DNA from 3 places in the Promicromonospora sp. NPDC057488 genome. Region 1 is predicted to be linked to each of the others. Evidence: riboswitches for the same ligand, from Rfam matches in the RefSeq annotation. Region 1 holds a riboswitch; each other region holds the start of a gene.
What was found. A riboswitch is a leader RNA that binds a small molecule or an ion and turns the genes downstream of it on or off. The one in region 1 is predicted to bind S-adenosylmethionine.

Region 1 (6,969 bases):
ACCGTCTTCGCCACCAGCGAGCCGTAGGAAACGCGGCTCATGGTGTTCAGGAGAAGGTCCTTCACGGCATTCGCGATGGCGCCGGCGATCACCACGATGACGATCGCGACGACGAGGCTCGGGAGCCACGCCACGATCTGGTTGACGATCGCGCTCACCGGGTTGGTAGGCCCGAAGGCGCTCAGCGCGAGCTGCAGCGTGATCAGCAGGATGAAGTAGTAGATGATCTTCGTGAGCAGCGCGATCGGCTCGATGCCGGACCCGGCGAGCAGCCGGTTGGCCCCCGCCCGCTCGAGCACCTTGTTGAAGCCGACGCGCGTCAGGATCATCCCCACGAACCGGGCGATCGCCTTGGCGATGAAGTACCCGATGAGGAATACGACCAGGAACACGAGGAGCTTCGGGATGAAGCTCGCGATCGAGCTGAGCGCGTTGGTGAGCGGCGCCAGCCAGTCGACCTGGTTCGGCACGACGAGTGCCGTATTGAAGAATGTCATTGCTCTCCCCCTTCGAGATCTTTTCGGGCACCCCGGGCGCACATCGTCGGCGCGGCGCAAAGGTGCCAGCACTCCAAGAACATATGCCGGAGAAGCGCATTCTGCGCGGCGGGATTTAGTGCAAGCGAACGCAATTCGAACGCAATTTTGCACATACCCGCAGGTCAGATCGCCGGGTACCGGGCGGCACGTTCATGAATTTGCCTGATTCCCCTGTAGAGCGGGTGAGACATAAGCGACATTCCATCGAGGCTGACGTGGCGAGCGCCTAGCCTGGCGACATGGATGCCCTGCACGAGCGGACCGCCGTCGAGCTCCGCGACCTCCTCGCCGCCGGAGAGCTCACCCCCACCGAGGTGACCGAGCACTTCCTGGACCGGGTCGACCGGCTGAACCCCCAGGTCGGCGCCTTCGCCACCGTCACCCCCGAACGGGCGCGGAAACGGGCGGCGGCGCTCGAGGCGGCCCGGGCGGCCGGATCAGGCGAGGGCCCCACGCCGGGCGGCCTGTGGGGCCTGCCCACCGGGGACAAGGACCTGTGGAACCGGGCGGGCGTGCCCACGGGCTTCGGGTCGCGCGCCTTCGCGGGGCTGCCGCCGGCCGAGGAGAGCGACGAGATCGTCCGGGTGCTCGACGACGCGGGCATCGTCAGCCTGGGCAAGACCGCCGCGCCCGAGCTGGGCTTCCCCGCCTACACCGAGCCCGTCGGCGCACCGCCCGCGCGCACCCCGTGGGACCTGACCCGCGGGGCCGGCGGCTCCAGCGGCGGTGCGGCAGCCGCGGTGGCGGCGGGCCTGCTGCCGTTCGCCCCCGGGTCCGACGGCGGCGGGTCGATCCGCATCCCGGCGGCGGCCTGCGGCGTCGTCGGGCTGAAGCCCACGCGCGGGCTGCTGCCGGCGGGCAGCGGCGTCGACTCCTTGGGCGGGCTCGTGGTGAACGGCCCGATCGCCCGCACCGTGGCCGACACCGCCCTGCTGCTGGAGGCGATGCTCCCGAGGCGCGCCGGGGGCGACGTCGCGCACCCGTACACGCTGCGGGCGCCGTCGTACGCCGCGGGGGCGTACCTCGCGGCCGCGCAGCGGGCCGAGCTGCCGGAGGGCTCCGGCCTGGCCGGCGCGGGTGTCGCGCGCATCGGCGTGACCACGTCGTCGGCCTGGGACGGGTTCTACGACATCGCCGTGTCCCCCGAGGCGCGCGCCGCGCTGGACGCCGGGGTGCGCGCCCTGGCCGGGGCCGGGCACGAGATCGACGAGACCGCGCTGGCCGAGGCGCCCGAGTACGCGCCGGCGTTCCGGACCCTGTGGATGGGCGGAGCGTCGGCGGTGCCGATCGACGACCCGGCGACCCTGGACAAGCTGGAGCCGCTGACGCAGTGGCTCATCCGCACGGGCCGCACGGTCCCCGCGCGGCAGCTCGCCGAGGCGGTGCGCACGCTCACCGGGTTCGAACGCTCGCTCGTGGCGCAGGTCGGCGCGTACGACGCCGTCGTGACCCCGGCCCTCGCGCTCACGCCGCGGCCGATCGGCTGGTACGACGCCGAGGATCCCGAGCGGAACTTCGAGCAGCAGTGCCAGTACACGCCGTGGACGTCGATGCTGAACGTGGCCGGGCTGCCCGCGATCACCGTGCCGACGCACTGGACCGAGCCCACGGCAGACGCGCCCGCCGGGCTGCCGATGGGGGTGCAGATCATCGGCCGGCCGGGCGGCGAGCTCACGCTGCTGGCGCTGGCGGCCCAGCTGGAGTCGGCCCTCCCGGGCTCGCGCGCCTTCCCTCTCTGACGTGTCAGACACCCAGGCCCCCCGAGGGACCTGTACGTCTGACACTTCGGTGGTGGCCGAATGTGGTTTCCGCGGCCCGGCGGCGCGTGATTGGGTACCCCTAGTGGGTATCTGACGCGACGGTGCCACAGCGCCGGGACAGGGAGGACGGGACCATGACCGAGACCTTCGAGACGGCCGTCCCGGCGCGGCGCAGCCGCTGGACCGGGACCTGGCCGACCAACACCGGCTGGATCGTGCTCGGCGCGCTGACGGGCCTCGGCCTGCTGGTGGGCGGGACGGCGATCGCGGGCGGCACCTGGCAGGACGCCGTCGCCGAGGACCCGACCACCGCCGTCGGCGTCGCGGCGCTCTGCTACCTGGCCGCGGCGGTGACCGGCGTGCGCTGGACGGCGTGGCTGGTCGCGCTGCTGGCGTCCGCGATCCCCGTCGCGTCCGAGCTGCTGGACACGCCGCGCTGGATCGCGTTCGTGCTGGTGGGCCTCGTGCTCACCGGCATCGGGCTGGCCCGCGGCCGCAGCGCGACCTGGCCGCAGGCCGCCGCGATGGCCGGCTTCTTCGGCGTCGCCGCCGTCGCCCTGTTCCTGGAGCCGCGCGTCGGGCTGGCCCTCGCGGGCCTCGCCCTCGCCGCGCACGCCGCCTGGGACGTGGTGCACTACCGCCGCGACGTGGTGGTCAACCGCTCGCTGGCGCTGTGGTGCATCGGCCTGGACCTGACGATGGGCGGCATCTGCGTGGTGCTGGCGCTGTGGCCGTCAGTCCTCGTCCGGGAGGCAGCCGAAGGCCTCGTCGAAGCCGAGCGCCGCCGTCGCGAGCAGGCCCGCCAGGCCCGAGCCCTCGGGGACCGGACGCGGGTCGTCGGTCACCACCCAGAGCCCGTCCACGACGTCGTAGCCCGCCTGCGGGCCGTCGGCCACCAGGCTGCCGACGGCGGCGATGAGGCGCTCGATCTCCTCGCCCGCGGTGCCGACGCCGACCGAGGCGCGCACAGCGCCGGCGTCGAACCCGAGGCGGCCGAGCAGCGGGTGCGCGCAGAAGCGGCCGTCCCGCACGCCGATGCCGTGCTCCGCGGACAGGTACGCGGCGACGAGGCCCGGGTCGTAGCCGGTCACGGTGAAGGTCACGACGCCCACGGGGTCGACGGCGTCGGCCCAGACCCGCACGACCTCGACGCGGTCGATGGCCTCGAGCCCCGACACGAGCCGGCGGCGCAGCGTGTTCTCGTGGGCCACGACCTCGGCCGGGTCCAGCGCGGCGAGCTCCTCGCAGGCCGCCGCGAGGGCGACCGCGCCGATCACGTTGGGCGAGCCGGCCTCGTGGCGGGCGGGGCCCTCGTGCCAGTCGGTGCCACCCACCCGCACCCGGCGGACGGCGCCGCCGCCCGCGAGGTACGGCGTGCCGGCGTCGAGCCAGTCGCGGTGGCCCACCAGCACGCCGGCGCCGAACGGGGCGTAGGTCTTGTGCCCGGAGAAGGCGAGGTAGTCCACGCCGGTGGACTCCAGGGAGATGCGGCGGTGCGGCACGAGCTGGGCGCCGTCGAGCGCCACGCGCGCCCCGAACTCGTGGGCGACGGCGACTATCTCGGCGATCGGGAGCGACTCGCCCGTCACGTTCGACGCGCCGGTGAGGGCCAGGAGGGCGTACGGGCGGTCCTCGGCGGCGTCGGCCAGCTCCTCCCGGATCTGGGCGACGGTCTCGGCCACGGTGGCGCCGCCGGTCAGCACGGTCGCGCCGGTGGTGCGCTGCCAGGGCAGCAGGTTCGCGTGGTGCTCGACGTCGAGCACCAGCACGCGGCCGGGCTCGCCGTCGGCCTGCGCGGGGACGCAGCCGGCGAGGAGGTTGAGGGAGTCGGTGGTGTTCCGCGTGATGATCGTCAGGTCGTCCTCGCGGGCGCCGACGAACGCACCGATGGTGCGGCGGGCGGTCTCGTAGAGCGCCGTGCTCACCTGCGAGAGGTAGCCGGCGCCGCGGTGCACGCTGGCGTACAGCGGCAGCACCTGGGTGACGCGGTCGGCGACGGCCTGCAGGGCCGGGGCCGACGCGGCGACGTCGAGGTTCGCGTACGAGACCTGGGTGCCGTCCACGAGCGGGACGAGCGTGCCGCCGCCGACCACGGGCCGGAGCGGGGCGAGGCCGGTCACCGCGGTGGCACGGCTGATGGTGGGAGCAGACATGGCGTCCTCCAGCACAGTCCTGGGGGAGGTTCCCCCGCGCTTGCCGCGCACGGGTGCGCACGGCCTGGTCGTCACCCGGGGCACCCCACCGCGGAGGGAGGGTTGCCGGCCAGCGAGCCGGGGCTTGACGCTGGCGCTCATGACCTGCGGCCATCCTGTGCTGCGGGCAAAAGCCCTGTCAACGCATGTCTCAGATGCTGGTCCCACCTGCTGGTCGGGCCGCGCGGCCCCCGAGGACGACGACGCGGGCCGCGTCCGAGCGGTACATCGCGGCGTGCTCGCGCAGCTCGGCGGGACCGCCGGCGTCGGCCCTGGCCTCGCTGAACGCGGCGAGCTCCGTCAGGCGCTCCGCCATCGTCCCGAGCACGTCCGCGCGCGACCACGCGGCGCCGTACGCGTCGACCAGCGCGTCCAGCCGGGCCAGCGGGTCCAGGTGGCCGACGTCGTAGGACACCCCGGCGAACGCGTCCTGCGCGAACGGGGCCAGGCGGTACGCGGTGTACGCCACGTCCCACAGGCGGGGTCCCGGTGCTGCCGTGTCCACGTCGATGAGGCCGACGAGCCGGCCCGCGCGGAACACCATGTTGTAGGGCGCGGCGTCGTTGTGGCAGATCACCTCGGCCGGCTCGCGGGCGGGCAGCTGCCAGACGGCGTCCGGCAGGTCGAGGTCGAGGGACGCGTCGTGGAGCCGGCGCAGGAGGCGCCCGGCGTCGCGCAGGTTCTCCTCGGACCAGAGCCACTCCGGGGCCGGCCAGCCCGGGACGTCGCCGGGGAGGAACGAGAGGATCTCGCGCTGCCGCTCGTCGAACCCGAACGGTTCGGGCACCTCCGTGACGCCGCGGGCCCGGACGTGGCGCAGGTACGCGTGGACGGTGGGCGTCCACGGTCCGGCGGAGCGCCGCACGGTGTCCCCCGTGCGCACGACCTCGGACATGTTCCCGCCGGTCAGTGGTTCCTCGTTCGCAGACACGGTCGTCACCGTAGCGATATTCGCTTTCCCTACCAGATTGGCCGGGTTGCCTGTCGAGACACTGTTCCACCCACCGGACACATGTCGTAGGGTTGGCGGCGACCATCCCGAGCGGCCGAGTGACGTGGCACGACGACGCCGCAGCAACCCAGCGTTCCCCGCAACAGCGGAGGACGGCCGAGGGTGCTACCGCCACGACCGATGGAGGAGCATCATGAGCGACCCCGCGCGCATCGACGTCCGGCCCGCCGAGGGCTACGCCGGCGACATCACGCCCGAGCAGGCCTGGGAGCTGCTGGCCGCCGACCCGTCCGCCGTCCTCGTGGACGTGCGCACCCAGGGCGAGTGGCGCACGATCGGCATCCCCGACACGGTGACGCTCGAGAAGCAGCCCGTGTTCAGCGAGTGGGTGCAGGCGGGCGGTGTGCCCAACCCGCGGTTCCTGGAGGAGCTCCGGGCGGCCGGCGTGACCGACGGGCCCATCGTCTTCCTCTGCCGCTCCGGCCAGCGCTCGATCGCGGCGGCGCGGCTCGCCACGGCGTCGGGCATCGCGCCGTCGTACAACGTGCTGGACGGCTTCGAGGGCGCGCCCGGGGCCGACGGCGTCCGCGACCAGCGCGGCTGGAAGGTCGTCGGGCTGCCCTGGACGGCGGGTCCCGCGTGACCGTCACCGGTGCGTTCCCGGCGGACGCGAACCCTGGCGGCTCCGGCCGCAAGCCGCTGCCGGCCGGGGTGCGCCCCGCGACGCTCGCGGTGCGCGGCGGGCACCAGCGCAGCGAGTTCCAGGAGACCAGCGAGGCGCTGTTCCTCACGCAGGGCTACGTCTACGACAACGCGGCCGAGGCCGAGGCCGCGTTCAAGGGCGACGTCGACCGGTTCGTCTACTCGCGCTACGGCAACCCCACGGTGCACACGTTCGAGGAGCGGCTGCGCCAGCTCGAGGGCGCCGACGCCTGCTACGCGACCGCGACCGGCATGTCCGCCGTGTTCACGTCCCTGGCCGCGCTCGTGAGCTCGGGCTCGCGGATCGTGGCCGCCCGCGCGCTGTTCGGGTCCAGCGTGGTGATCTTCGAGGAGATCTTCAAGAAGTGGGGCGTGCGCACGGACTACGTCGACGGGCACGTGCTCTCCCAGTGGGAGGAGGCGCTGGCCACGCCCGCGGACGTGGTGTTCTTCGAGACGCCGTCGAACCCGATGCAGGACATCGTGGACGTGCGCGCCGTCGTGGACCTGGCGCACGCCGCCGGGGCGACCGTGGTGCTCGACAACGTGTTCGCCACCCCGCTGCTGCAGAAGCCGCTGGAGCTTGGCGCCGACGTCGTCGTGTACTCCGCGACCAAGCACATCGACGGGCAGGGCCGCGTGCTGGGCGGCGCGATCCTCGGCTCGACCGACTACATCACCGGTCCCGTGCAGACGTTCATCCGCAACACCGGGCCGTCGCTGGCACCGTTCAACGCCTGGACCCTGCTCAAGGGCCTGGAGACCCTGCCGGTGCGGGTCGCGGCGCAGGGGGCGAGCGCCCTCGCCGTCGCGCACGCGCTGGA
Region 2 (6,969 bases), on a different contig from region 1:
GTCGAGGACCCGGTCGTGGCCGCCGACGGCGCCACGGACGACGCGCCCCTGCGGGTCGCCGTGCTGTCCGACGCCCAGTTCGTCGCGCGCGACCCGGAGTCGGGCGCGGTGGCCGGGGCCCGGTCCGCGCTCCGCGAGATCGTCGCCGACGACCCCGACCTGCTGGTCATCAACGGCGACCTGGTGGACGAGGCCGCCCCCGAGGACTTCGACCTCGCCCGCCGGATCCTCACCGAGGAGCTCGCCGACGCGGACTTCCCCTGGTACTACCTGCCGGGCAACCACGAGGTGATGGGCGGCTCGATCGCGAACTTCGAGGAGGAGTTCGGCGACCGCACCCGGGTGCTCGACGTCCCGACGCCGGGCCGCAGCGGGCCTGGCCACCGAGCCGGCACCACGCGCCTGGTCATGCTCGACTCGTCGGCCGGCCGCCTGGGCGCCGACTTCGCCCAGGTCCAGATGCTGCGCGAGGCGCTCGACGACGCCGCGACCGACCGCGCCGTCACCGGCGTCGTGGTGTTCGCGCACCACCCGCTCGACGACCCGCTGCCGACCAAGGCCAGCCAGCTCACCGACCGGCTGGAGGCCGACACGCTGCGCGGCTGGTTCGAGGACTTCGAGGAGACGTCCGGCAAGTCGGTCGCGTCGGTGGGCTCCCACGTGGGCGTCTTCCACGCGAGCACCCAGGACGGCGTCCCGTACCTGGTCAACGGCAACTCCGGGAAGAGCCCGGCGAGCACCCCGGCCGACGGCGGGTTCACGGGCTGGTCGATGCTGGGGCTGCGGCCGGCGTCGGGCAAGACGCCGGGTCCGGGCCGCTCGTCCGCCGAACCGTGGCTCACCTGGGAGGTCAACACGCGCGCCGAGCGGGTCACGGTCGCCGGGCCGGACTCGCTGCGGGTGGGCGGTTCCGCGCCGGTGAGCGCCGTCGTCGTGCAGGACGGGTCCCGCGAGGTGCCGGTCGCGTGGCCGGTCTCCGCGAGCTGGGGTGGTCCCGGGGTGTGCGTCACCGACGGGCAGGGCCGCGCCGCCCTGCGGGACTGCTCGCACCGCGCGGTGCTCGCGCTCGACCCCGCCACGCACGAGCTGACGGCCCTGCGCCCGGGGCGCGCCACGGTGACCGTCACGGTCAACGGGGCGCGCGGCGAGCTCATGGTCACCACGAGCCGGTAGATTTACCTCATGAGCAACTTCGAGGTGGCCCGCAGGCAGAAGCAGGAGCCCACGGCGGCGCTGGTGGTTCGCTTCATCGTGTGCTTCGCCCTGTTCCTGGGCGGGTTCGCGCTGATGGCCGTCGGCTCGATCGGTGACGCGGCGTCGTCGCCCTACCTGTTCGTCGGCGGCATCCTCGCCGTCGGCCTGTCGTTCGGCCTGCCGATGATCGGCGCCACCGAACGATAGAAGCACGCGCGGCGCCCGCCCGGTCCTGACCGGGCGGGCGCCGCCGCATCTCCGTACCCCCACGACGGCGGCCCCGAGGCCTGCCGGAACAGGGCCGCAGCCGCTTGCTGCGGCCCTTTTTGCTGCCGCCGCGCCGAGCGGCCGAACCCTCGCGACACGCCGCGTCACCCGTTTGTCACAGGTTTGTTAGAACCATTGACAGATTATGACCCAAGTGAAAACGTGACCTGCACCACCACGAAGGAGAGGGACGGCAATGGCGCAGTACAAGAGGCTCGGCGGGATCATGGCGATCACGCTCGCCGCGACGACCGGACTGACGGCCTGCGGGTTCGGCGGGTCCAGCGGGGAGGCGACCGGCGACGGTACGACTCTCGACCTGCTCGTCCCCAGCTACTCCGACGCCACCCAGGGAAACTGGGACGACGTGATCGCCGGGTTCGAGGAGGCGAACCCCGACATCGACGTGAACCTCCAGGTCGAGTCATGGGACAACCTCGAGTCCGTCATCGCCACCAAGATCCAGGGCGGCGACGCACCCGACATCTACAACGGTGGCCCGTTCGCCGGCTTCGCCGAGGACGAGCTGCTGTACCCGGTCGAGGACGTCACCTCCGACGAGACCTTCGCCGACTTCCAGCCGACGTTCCTGGAGAACGCCCAGGTGGGCGGCACCACCTACGGCCTGCCGTTCATCGCGTCGGCCCGTGCGCTGTTCGTCAACGACGCGCTCCTGGAGGAGGCGGGCGCCGACGTGCCCGCCACCTGGGACGAGCTGCTCGAGTCGGCCAAGAAGGTCTCCGACCTCGGCGGCGGCGTGGCCGGCTACGGCATGCCGCTCGGTTCCGAGGAGGCCCAGGCCGAGGCCGCGGTGTGGCTGTGGGGCGGCGGTGGAACCTTCGGCGACGCCGAGGCCATCACCATCGACACCCCCGAGAACCTCCCGGGCGCCAAGTTCGCCAAGAAGATGATCGACGAGGGCGCCACGCAGGCCGACGCCGGCGCGACGGACCGCAGCCCGCTGTTCGACATCTTCGTGCAGGGCAAGGTCGGCATGCAGATCGGCCTGCCGCCGAGCGTCGGGCAGATCGAGTCCGACAACCCCGACCTGGAGTACTCCATCCACCCGATCCCCACCGAGGACGGCTCGCCGTTCACGCTGGGCGTCGCGGACCACCTGATGGCGTTCCAGAACGACGGCGACAAGCAGGAGGCCATCACCGCCTTCTTCGACTACTTCTACACCGCCGACGTCTACGTGCCGTGGGTCCAGGCGGAGGGCTTCCTGCCCACCACCCTCTCGGGCTCCGAGCAGCTCGCCGGCGAGGAGGCGCTCGCGCCGTTCCTCGAGGTGCTGCCGGACGCGCAGTTCTACCCGAGCACCAACCCGGACTGGCAGGCCGCGGACTCCGCGTTCAAGGCGCTCTTCGGCCAGCTCGACGGGAAGAAGTCGGCGCAGGACGTCCTGGCCGAGATCCAGGGACAGGTCGACGCGGGCTGACGCCTCGCACCGACCGCCGTGCCCGGCACGGCTGACCAAACGCAACGCCGAACCGAAAGCACGGGGAACCTGGTGAAGGACCTGTTGAAGGCCCTGCCGTGGATCGGGCCCGCGGTCGCACTCATTGCGGCCGTGGTCCTGTTCCCGGTAGGCCAGATGTTCTGGAACTCGACACGCGACATCAGCCAGAGCGGCTTGGACGACGGGGGAGTAGGCCTCGCGAACTTCGCGACGGTCATCGGCTTCCAGTACTTCTGGCCGATCCTCGGGCGCACCGTCGTGTGGGTCGTGGTGGTCGTCGGCTGCACCCTGATCGGGTCGCTGGCCCTGGCAGCGCTGCTGAACAAGGCGTTCCCGGGCCGGCGCCTGGTCCGGATGGCCGTCATCGTGCCGTGGGCCTCCAGCGTCGTCATGACCACGCTGGTGGTGCACTACGGGCTGGAGCCGTACTTCGGCATCATCAACTCGTTCCTCGTGGACGTGGGCCTGATCAGCACGCCGGAGGGCTACGGCTGGACGCGGCACCCCGGTACCGCGTTCGCGTGGGCCATGGCGGTGGCCGTGTTCGTGTCGCTGCCGTTCACCACGTACACGATCCTCGCCGGCCTCCAGACGGTCCCCGGCGAGACCGTCGAGGCCGCGCGCATCGACGGCGCCAGCGGCCCGCGCACCTACTTCAGCGTGGTGCTGCCGCAGCTGCGGGGTGCCATCTCGGTGGCGGTGCTGATCAACATCATCAACGTGTTCAACTCGCTGCCGATCCTGCGCGTCATGACGGGGTCCATCCCCGGGTACGACGCCGACACCGTCATGACGATGATCTTCAAGTACATGCAGAACCAGCGGCAGATCGACCTGGCCAGCGCGCTGTCCGTCATCGCGTTCCTGGTGGTCATCGCGATCGTCGCCGTCTACGTGCGGGTCGTCCGCCCCCTGGAGGAGGTCTGATGACCGCGATCACCGATTCGGGGACGACCCCGCGCAAGGCGACCCGGCCGCCGTCGGACAACCGGCAGCGGGTAAGGAAGTACACGAGCGACCAGGTGCCGCTCGGGTCCCTGCTGCTGCGGCTGCTGGCCGGGCTCGTGGTGCTGGTGGTGTTCCTGCTGCCGTACCTGATCATGTTCTTCGGCTCGGTGAAGACCAAGGCCGAGATCAGGTCGGTCGACCCGACCTACTTCCCCACCGAGTGGCACTGGGACAACTACGTCACCATGTGGTCCACGCCCGAGACACCGCTGGCGCAGAACCTGATCTCCACCCTGGTGATCTCGCTGTGCGCCACGCTGCTCGTGCTCGTCGTGGCGCTGCCGGCGTCCTACTACACGGCGCGGTTCCGGTTCCGGGGGCGGCTGTTCTTCCTGTTCCTCGTGATCGTGACCCAGATGGTGCAGCCCGCGGTACTCACCTCGGGCCTGTTCCGCCAGTTCATCGCCCTCGGGATCCTCGACACCTGGGCCGCGATGATCCTGGTCAACGCGGCGTTCAACCTGTCGTTCGCGGTCTGGATCATGCACAGCTTCTTCGCCGGCATCCCCAAGGAGGTCGACGAGGCGGCGCAGCTCGACGGCGCCGGAACCTTCGCCGTGCTGACCAAGATCAACCTGCCGCTCGTCTGGCCGGGCATCGTCACGGCGGTCGTGTTCACGTTCGTCGCCTCGTGGAACGAGTTCGCGGCCTCGCTGGTGCTGCTCACCACGGCAGGCAACCAGCCACTGTCCGTGGCGCTCACCAAGTTCGTCGGGCAGTACGAGACGTCCTGGCACTACGTGTTCGGGGTGTCGATCGTGGCGATCGTGCCCGTGGTGATCCTGTTCATGATCATCGAGAAGCGCCTGGTGGGCGGCCTGGTGGCCGGTTCCGTGAAGTAGCGGGACGGCCCGGTCCACGCTCCGTGGACCGGGCCGTCTCGACCGCCGGACGAATTCTGTCCCAGTGCTGGACGGTCGCTTAGCATGGTGGCGAACCCCATCCAGAGCGGTCGAGAGTCCTGGCTCCCTGACACCGCAGCAACCTGCCGACCTGGTACCGCGTCGCCGCGGTGCCGAGGACGCAAGGTGCTCACGCCAGGTTCGATGGAGCAGCCATGGTCGCCGAGCCGCACCCACACCGTCCCACCGTGTCGTTCGAGCTGATGCCCCCGCGTCGGCCGAACGCCGCGCCCAACTTCTGGGAGACGGCACAGCGGCTCGTGGCGGCCCGCCCGGACTTCGTGTCCGTGACCTACGGCGCGGCCGGCGGTGACCGGGCCACCGCGCGCGAGGTGCTCGCGACGCTGCTGCGGGGTACGCCCGTGCTCCCGGTGGCCCACCTGACCTGCGTGGGCGCGTCCCGGGAGGACGTGTCCGAGGTGATCGAGGAGTTCCTCGAGGCCGGCGTCCGGTCCTTCCTGGCCCTGCGCGGTGACCCGCCGCGCGACGAGCCGGACTGGCGCCCGCCGGCCGACGGGGTGCGCTCCAGCGTGGACCTGGTGCGCCTGCTGCGGCAGGTGGACGAGCGGCGCTGCGCCGCCGACGTCAGCACGGCGCTGCGCTCGGCCGCGCGCCCGCTGGCCATCGCCGTCGCCACGTTCCCGGACGGCAACCCCGGGGCGGGCACCACGCGCGAGCAGGAGGTGCGCAGGCTCCTGGAGAAGCAGGAGGCGGGCGCGAGCTTCGCGATCACCCAGTTCTTCTACCGCGCGGACTCGTACACCGGGTTCGTCGAGGCGGCCCGGGCCGAGGGCGTGCGCATCCCGATCCTCGCCGGGATCCTGCCCACCACCGAGGCCCGGCGCCTGCGCCGCGTCGAGGAGCTCACCGGGGTGGCGGCGCCCGCCGAGCTCCTGCGGGACCTCGACCGGCTCACCGCGCCCGACGGCGCCGTCGACCCCGAGGCCCAGCACGCCCACGGCATCGAGTACTCTGCGGCGCTCGCGCGCGAGGTGCTCGACGCCGGCACGCCCGGCCTGCACGTGTACACGTTCAACAAGCACCGCCCCGCCCTGGACCTGCTGGACCGGGTGGGCCTGTCGGGTCGCGCCGCCGCCTGACGCGGCATCGTGCGCGGGGTATACCCCGGATGTGATGTACCGGGGTGCCGCGGCGTCGGCCGATACTACGGATGAAAAATCGGCACGTACCAGCGCGACCGACCCGTGGAGGCCCCACCGTGCACGAACACGACCACAGCTCCACCGAGTGCAGTCCTGACAGCCATACCTCGCTGGGGCGGCGCGAGCTGCTGCGCGGCGCCGTCGTCCTCGGCATCGGCGCCGCGGGCGCGACGATCGCCGCCCCGGCGGCCGCGGCCGCCCCCGCCCCCGGGGCCGCTGCCCCCGCGGGGGCAGCCAGGGCCGACGCCGACGCCCCGCCGTCCCTGGCCCCGGACCCGGAGGCGCCCGCCGACGCCCCGCCGGGCGCGCTGGCCGGGGTGGAGGTGGCCGCGCCGACCATCGCGAGCTGCGCCACCTGGGGCGCCGCGGCGGCCCGCGGCACCATCGACCCGGTCGCGGCCAACCCGAACAAGATCCTGATCCACCACACGGCGTCGGCCAACGTCACCGACTACTCGCAGGCCGCCGGGTACCAGATCGCCCGCGACATCCAGCAGTGGCACTTCGCCAACGGCTGGGTCGACACGGGCCAGCACCTCACGCTGAGCCGCGGCGGGTACGTCATGGAGGGCCGGCACGGCTCGCTGTCCCGGCTGCAGAGCGGCAGCGGCACCGTGGTGGGCGCCCACGCCCCGGGCCAGAACAGCCAGGCCATCGGCATCGAGAACCAGGGCACCTACACGAGCGCGACGCCCCCGGCCCAGCTCTGGAGCCGGCTGGTCGAGCTGTGCGCCTACATCTGCGACCAGTACGGCATCGCGCCCACGCAGATCTACGGGCACCGGGACTACACGGCGACGGCCTGCCCGGGCGACGTCCTGTACTCGATGCTGCCGCAGCTGCGCTCCGAGGTGGCCGCGGCCCTGGCGGGCACGAGCTGGTCGGTCATCGTCGACAACACCTCGGCGGGCTTCTCCGCCGGCTCCGCGTGGCTGGCGTCGTCCTTCTCGGGCGAGCGGTACGGCGCCGACTA
Region 3 (6,969 bases), on a different contig from region 1:
CGTTGGCGCCGTCGACGTCGTTGCCCCAGGAGCCCACGAGGTCCTCGTCGAAGTACGGGCTGTCCGGCCCGAGGCTGGAGTACGCGCGCTCGACCGTGCCGAGGTACTGGTTCTCGATCAGGGCGTCGAGGTCGAAGCCGTCGCGCAGGGCCTGGCGCACGCGCACGTCGTCGGCCGGGGCGATGCGGGTGTTGATGTTCAGGCTGAACGCGGTGCCCGTCGTCGGGCCGGTCAGGTACTGGAAGCCGGGGGCGTCCTGGAACACGGTGGTGTCGGTGACCTGGACGTTCTCGATGACGTCGACCTGGCCGGCGGTCAAGGCGCCGGTGCGGACGGTCGCCTCGGGCAGGTACCGGTAGGTGACGTCGTCGAGGTAGGCGGCGCCGGTGTGCTCGGCGTAGCCGGGCGCCCAGTCGTAGTCGTCGCGCCTGTCGAAGCTGATCTCCTGCCCGGCGGTCCAGTCGGCCACGGTGAACGGGCCGGTGCCGACCAGCTCGTCGGTGGGCTGGCACAGGTCGCCGTCCGCCTTCAGGGAGGCGGGCGCCAGCACCGAAGCCCCGATCGAGGCAACGGAGTCGAGGAACGCGGCGTCGGGCTGCGCGAGGGTCACCACGAGCGTGTGGTCGTCCGTGGCCTCGGCGTGGTCGTACGCCGCGAACGCGGCGCGGCTGTTCAGCGTGGAGTCCTCGGCGGTGATGGCGTCGTAGTTCTGCTTGACGACGTCAGCCGTCAGCGGCGTGCCGTCCGAGAAGGTGACGCCGTCGCGCAGCGTGAACGTGTACACGGTCTCGTCGTCCGAGATCTCCCACTCCTCGGCGAGCCACGGCGTGTAGCTGCCGTCGGCCGCCTTGCCCACCAGCGACTCGGCGTAGTTGCGGATGATCGGGTACGAGTTCTGCTGGCCGGAGCGCTGCGGGTTGTAGCAGACGGGCTCGACGCTGACGCCCCAGGTCAGCGACCCGCCGGCGACCGGGTCGCCGGCCGGCGACGCCCCGCCCGTGGAGGCGGCGGAGCCGGTCGAGCAGGCGGCGAGGGACAGGGTCAGGACGACGGCGGCGGCGGGGGCCGCGAGGCGGGCGGAGCGGGTCAAGGGCATGGCTGTGCTTCCTGTTCGTACGGCAGGGAAAAAGGGGGTCGGACGGCGGGCCGCCGTCAGGCGGTGACGAGCTGCGCGGCGGGCTCGGTCCAGGTGCCGCGCCGGCGCAGGGCGGGCACGAGCCCGTCCGCGACCCAGCGGGTCTCCTCGAGGTTGGGGAAGCCCGAGACGATGAACTCCTCCACCCCGAGCCGGCGGTACTCCTCGAAGCGCGCGGCGACGTCGTCGGAGGAGCCGACGAAGCCCAGCGCGGGGCCGCCGGCCACGAGGCCGAAGCCGCCCCAGATGCCCGGCGCGACCCACAGGCTCTCCGGGCGGGTGACGTCCGCGGCGGCCAGGTGGGCCTGGCCGCGCTGCTGGCCGACCGACTGCCGGGCCAGCAGGGACTCTCGGAGCCTGGCCTGCGTGGCGGGGTCCACGCCGTCGAGCAGCGCCAGCGCGGCCCGCTCGGCCTCCTCGTGCGTGTCCCGGACCAGGATCCAGGCGCGGACGCCGAACCGCGCGGTGCGCCCCTGGGCGGCGGCGAGCCCCCGGATCCACTCGATCTTCCCGGCGAGCTGGTCCAGCGGCTCGAGCCAGGACAGGTACACGTCGGCGTGCCGCGCGGCGACGTCGCCCGCGTAGGAGGACGACCCGCCGAACCACACCTCGGGGGTGTCCGGGATGCCGAGGCCGCGCCCGTTCGCGCGCTCCAGCCGGCCCTCCCGGACGGTGTAGTGCCGGCCTTCGTGGTCCACGGTCTCGCCGCGGAACAGGGCCCGGTAGATGTCGAGGAACTCGCCCGTCCGGGCGTACTGGTCCGCCTTGTCGCCCAGGTCGCCGTGCAGCCAGGCCTCGGCCCCGGGCTCGCCGGTGACCACGTTGAGCGCCAGGCGCCCGCCGGAGACCCGCTGCAGCGTGGCCGCACGGTGGGCGGTGTAGGCGGGCGTCGTCGTGCGCGGGTGGAGCGCCACCAGGAACCGCAGGTCCCGGGTGACCGCCGCGAGCGCCGACGCGACGACCCACGGGTCCTCGCAGTAGGAGCCGGTGGGGACCAGCACGGAGTCGAACCCCGCCTCCTCCACGGCCAGGGCGACCTGGGTCAGGTAGGACAGGGTGGGCGGGCGGAAGGGCGAGCGTGGCGCCTCGCCGTCGATCCGGTGGACGTTCGTCCCGCCGCGCAGGACGTCGCGGGACTCCCCCGCCGTCGGCAGGTACCAGTGCAGGCGTGGCGTGCTGGTGCTCATCGTTCTTCCGTCCTCCGAGCCGGGCTCGGTCCGCGCTTGCCGCACGACGAGCGCGCGGCCTGGTCGTCACCCGGAGCACCCCGCCGCGAAGGAGGGTTGCTGCCCGACCAGCCGGGGCTTGTCGTCGGGACTCATGACCACATGACCGTCGGCGTGCCCTGTGGCACGTCGACGGCCGGGAATGTAAGGACGGAACGGACCTTCGTCAACGATTCCGGCGGACGTCTCGGATAGTGGATCTAGGACGGCAGGCTGCACTCCGCGCCGTCCGGCGGCGTCTCGAGGTCGAGCAGGTAGCTCTCGACCGCGTCGTCGACGCAGTCGCTCCCGCCGAGCAGGTAGGCGCCGTGCTGCTTGCCGTGCACGGTGAGCAGGTGGCCGCCCAGCTCGCGGGCCATCGCGACGCCGCCCTCGTGCGGGGTGCCCGGGTCGCCCGTCACCGAGACCACCAGGGTCGGCGGGATCTCGGCGGCGGCCGTGGGCTCCTCCGCCTCGGCCCGCTCGGGCCACCCCTCGCACTCGTGGTGGTGCACCCGCGTGAAGGCGTCGAGGTCGAAGATGGGCGCGACGTCGGCGATGTCGCGAGCCAGGGCCGTCGTCTCCTCGGGGGTGAGCGTCGGCCAGTCCATGCAGCGGGTGGCGACGTTCGAGTCGAAGTCGAGGCCGTAGGCGCCGTCGGCGCCCCTGCCGAAGTACCTGTCGCGCAGCGCCAGCAGCGCGTCCGCCCGGCCCGCCTCGTACTCCTCCAGCGCCGTGAGGACATCGGGCCAGTGCGCCTCGGCGTACAGCGCGCCGACGATGGCGGTGTAGGCGTCGTGGACGCTGACGTCACGCCCCGCCGCGGTGGGCGCGGGGTCGTCGGCGAGGGGCTCCAGGATCGCGCGGAAGCGGTCGGACGCCGACGCCGGGTCGCTGCCGAGCACGCAGTCGGGCGCCTCGGCGCAGGTCGCGGCGAGGTCGTCGAACGAGGCCTGGATGGCCACGTACTGCGACAGCCGGAACTCGGTGGCTGTGAGGTCGGGCGCGATGGCGCCGTCGATCACGACGGCCCGCACCTTCTCCGGGAAGGTCTTCGCGTACAGCTCGCCGAGCTCGGAGCCGTAGCTGTAGCCCAGGAAGCTCAGCTTCTCGTCGCCGAGCGCGGCCCGCATGACGTCCATGTCGCGCACGGTGTTCATCGTGCTGATGCTCGTCAGGGCCTTGGTGCCGCCGGTGCCCTCGACGCAGCGCTGGGCCATGGCCGCCGCCTGGTCCGCGCTCGTGATGTCGTAGACGGCGCCGATGCGGAACCCGGCGCCCTCGTCGTACTCCTTGTCGGTGAAGCACTCCGCACGCGGTGTGGTCGCGCCGACCCCGCGGGGGTCGAAGCCGACGATGTCGTAGTGCTCCGCGACCGCGGTCGCCTGCCACCGCTCCCGGAGCAGCGCGACGAAGTTGTTGCCCGAGCCGCCGGGCCCGCCCGGGTTGACCAGCAGGGACCCCTGGCGCTCGCCCGTGGCCGGCAGGCGCAGCATCGCGATCTGCCCGGTGTCCCCCTGGGGCTCGGCGTAGTCGATCGGCACCTCGACGGTCGCGCACTCCAGGTCCGGATGAGCGAACAGGGCGGCGTCCGCGGCGGTGGTCGCCGTGTCCACGCACGTGCCCCACTCAGGGGCCTGGTCGAGGAACTGGCCGAGATCGCCGCTCGCCGAGGACGACGGCGACCCGGACGGTGGCTGGGCCCCCGGGCCGCACGCGGCGAGGAGGGCGAGCGAGGCCGCGGCCGCGGCGGCGGCCAGCGCGCGCAGTGGAAGTGGTCGGGTCGGAGCTTTATTTAGCATAGCCATGCCAGGAAAGTTAGCATGGCCGTGCCAGAAAGTGCTAGAAAGGGGTCATGCCCAAGAGAGTGGACCCGGAAGCCCGGCGCCAGCAGGTGGCCGACGCCGTGATCGACGAGATCGTCGAGCACGGCCTGCGGGCGGTGACCCTGGCCCGGATCTCGGCGCGCACGGGCCTCGCGATCGGGAGCATCCGGCACTTCTTCGGCGACAACATCCGCGAGGTCATGCGCTTCACGCTGGGCGTGCTGACGCAGCGGCTCACCCGCAGCGCCCTGCCCAGGTCCGACGACCCGCTGGACCGGATCGCGGACGTGCTGATGTTCGCCGCCCCGACCAGCGAGCAGGAGCTGCGCGAGCACACCGCGTTCATCGAGTACCGGGTGCTCGCGCGCACCGACCCGGAGTTCGCGGCAGACATCGCCGCGACGTCGGTGACGGGCGCCGAGGCGGTACGCACGCTGCTGCGCGACGCCCTCACCGGCCGGACCGTCGACGAGGAGACGTTCGAGCGCGAGACGCTCCAGCTGTTCACCCTGATCGAGGGCTTCTCGTTCAGCGCGGCACAGCGGGCCGCTCCCCTGCGCGAGGCGGACGTCCGGGCGATCGCGACGGCGACCGTCGACCGGCTGCGCGCCGCCCATCCCCTCACCTGAGCGCCGCCCGCTATCGTCGCCGCAGCACCACGCGACCAAGGAGAACCAGTGAGCACCGAGCGCTACGAGGCCGTCGACTACCACACGGGCGGTGAGCCGTTCCGGATCGTCACCACCCTGCCCGTGCCCGTCGAGGGCGACGACGTCGCCTCGAAGCGGATGTTCGCGATCGGGTCGCCCGAGATCCAGCGGATCCGGCAGATCCTCTGCCACGAGCCGCGCGGCCACGCCGACATGTACGGCGGGTTCGTGGTCGAGCCCGACGACGACGGCGCGCACCTCGGCGTGCTGTTCTGGCACAAGGACGGCTTCTCGACCGCGTGCGGGCACGGCACCATCGCGCTGGGCGCCTGGGCGGTCGAGACGGGCCTGGTGGCGCCGGACCCCTCGGGCACCACCGACGTCGTCATCGACGTACCCTCCGGCCGGGTGACCGCCCGGGTGCACACCGACGCCGACGGGACGGTGACGGCGGTCGACTTCGTCAACGTCCCCGGCTACGTGCTCGCGCTCGACGTCCCGGTCGCCACGTCGCGGGGCGACGTCACCGTGGACGTGAGCTTCGGCGGCGCGATCTACGCGCAGCTCGACGCCCGCAGCGTGGGGCTGACCGTGGCGCCGGAGCACACGGACGAGATCATCGCGATCGGCCGCGAGATCAAGTGGGCGCTCGACGAGTCCGTCCACGCCGTCCATCCGACCGACGACCGGCTGGGCGGGATCTACGGGACGATCGTCTTCGAGGACCTGGGCCCCGGCGACGACGAATCCGGGCCGCGGCAGCGCAACGCCACGATCTTCGCCGACGGCGAGCTGGACCGCTCCCCCTGCGGCTCCGGGACGTGCGCCCGGCTGGCCACGCTCACGGAGCGGGGCACCCTGCCGGACGGCGCCGCGCTGCGGCACGAGTCGATCGTCGGCTCCCGCTTCACCGGGATGGTCCTGGACCGGGTCGACGTCGCGGGACGGGCGGCCGTCGTCCCGCAGGTCACCGGCACCGCCTACCGGACCGCCGAGCACGTCTTCGTCGTCGACCCCCGCGACGACCTCGTCCCCGGGTTCGTGCTGCGATGACCGCGCAGCCCGGGACGATCCCCTACCTCACCGCGGACGACGTCCGGCACCGGCTGGCGCCCGCCGGGGCCGTCGAGGCGCTGCGCGCGGCGCTCCGGGCCGGCCTGCGGCCCGAGGCCGACCACGCGCGCATCGCCGAGCCGCTGACGAACGGCGAGCTGCTCCTCATGCCCGCCGAGGCCGGCGCGGACGCCGGGATCAAGGTGCTCAGCCTCGCGCCGGGCAACCCGGCGCGCGGCCTGGCCCGCATCCAGGGCCTGTACATCCTGTTCGACGCCGAGACGCTGACGCCCCGCTGCCTGGTCGACGGCCCGGCGCTGACCGACCTGCGCACGCCCGCCGTCTCCGTCGCCGCCACCCTCGACGCCCTGCGGCGCTCCACCGCGCCGCTCGACGTGGTGCTCTACGGCGCCGGGCACCAGGGCATCGGCCACCTGGACACGCTGCGCGACGCGCTCGCCGGGCACCGCCCGCTCGGCACCGTCACCGCGGTGGTCCGCCGGCCCGACCGGGTCGCCGCGGGCGGCCCACTCACGCGCGTGGTGGCCACGGGCAGCGCCGAGGCGGTCCGCGCCACGGCCGCCGCGGGCGTCGTCGTCTGCGCCACCACCGCCCGGGAGCCGCTGTTCGACGGCGCCCTGGTGCGCGACGACGCCGTGGTGATCGCCGTGGGCTCCCACGAGCCCGACGCGCGCGAGCTCACCGCCGACCTGCTGGGCCGCGCCACCGTCGTCGTCGAGGACGTCGCGACCGCGCTGCGGGAGTGCGGGGACGTCGTCCTGGCGGTCGCCGAGGGCGCGATCACGGCGACGGACCTCGTGCCGATGGCGGACGTCGTCACCGGGGCAGTCGCGCTCCCGGCCGACCGGCCCGTCGTGTTCAAGAGCTCCGGGATGTCCTGGGAGGACCTCGTGGTCGCCACGGCGGTCGCGGGCAGGTAGGCGCGGGGCGGGGCCGGAGCAGCCCGCCTAGAAGTCCGCGAGCCGCCGCCGGCTGCGGTCCTCCGTCGCGACGAGCACGTCCAGGAGCTGCTCCTGCATACCCACGCGCCGGTCCCGGAACCGCGCGTCGTCCCAGAGGTTGGTGACCTCCTGCGGGTC

Region 2: linked by a shared signal. The riboswitch ahead of ACFU5G_RS06060 (methylenetetrahydrofolate reductase) and the one ahead of ACFU5G_RS27915 (aminotransferase class V-fold PLP-dependent enzyme) in region 1 are both predicted to bind S-adenosylmethionine.
Region 3: linked by a shared signal. The riboswitch ahead of ACFU5G_RS08625 (LLM class flavin-dependent oxidoreductase) and the one ahead of ACFU5G_RS27915 (aminotransferase class V-fold PLP-dependent enzyme) in region 1 are both predicted to bind S-adenosylmethionine.

What each region holds. Positions count from the first base shown of each region.
Region 1 is NZ_JBHVEG010000241.1:366-7,334, forward strand. Features, by position in the region: gene ACFU5G_RS27900 (hypothetical protein) at 1-497, opposite strand, end outside; gene ACFU5G_RS27905 (amidase) at 779-2,278, shown strand; gene ACFU5G_RS27910 (hypothetical protein) at 2,634-2,771, opposite strand; gene ACFU5G_RS27915 (aminotransferase class V-fold PLP-dependent enzyme) at 3,034-4,452, opposite strand; SAM riboswitch class IV at 4,484-4,597, opposite strand; gene ACFU5G_RS27920 (phosphotransferase enzyme family protein) at 4,643-5,422, opposite strand; gene ACFU5G_RS27925 (rhodanese-like domain-containing protein) at 5,637-6,086, shown strand; gene ACFU5G_RS27930 (O-succinylhomoserine sulfhydrylase) at 6,083-6,969, shown strand, end outside.
Region 2 is NZ_JBHVEG010000018.1:52,940-59,908, forward strand. Features, by position in the region: gene ACFU5G_RS06035 (phosphodiester glycosidase family protein) at 1-1,173, shown strand, start outside; gene ACFU5G_RS06040 (hypothetical protein) at 1,183-1,401, shown strand; gene ACFU5G_RS06045 (extracellular solute-binding protein) at 1,658-2,902, shown strand; gene ACFU5G_RS06050 (carbohydrate ABC transporter permease) at 2,975-3,850, shown strand; gene ACFU5G_RS06055 (carbohydrate ABC transporter permease) at 3,850-4,773, shown strand; SAM riboswitch class I at 4,868-4,984, shown strand; gene ACFU5G_RS06060 (methylenetetrahydrofolate reductase) at 5,022-5,933, shown strand; gene ACFU5G_RS06065 (N-acetylmuramoyl-L-alanine amidase) at 6,053-6,969, shown strand, end outside.
Region 3 is NZ_JBHVEG010000029.1:29,972-36,940, reverse strand. Features, by position in the region: gene ACFU5G_RS08630 (ABC transporter substrate-binding protein) at 1-1,096, opposite strand, end outside; gene ACFU5G_RS08625 (LLM class flavin-dependent oxidoreductase) at 1,153-2,322, opposite strand; SAM riboswitch class IV at 2,350-2,461, opposite strand; gene ACFU5G_RS08620 (alpha/beta hydrolase) at 2,562-4,148, opposite strand; gene ACFU5G_RS08615 (TetR/AcrR family transcriptional regulator) at 4,196-4,795, shown strand; gene ACFU5G_RS08610 (proline racemase family protein) at 4,844-5,869, shown strand; gene ACFU5G_RS08605 (ornithine cyclodeaminase family protein) at 5,866-6,810, shown strand; gene ACFU5G_RS08600 (sulfatase-like hydrolase/transferase) at 6,838-6,969, opposite strand, start outside.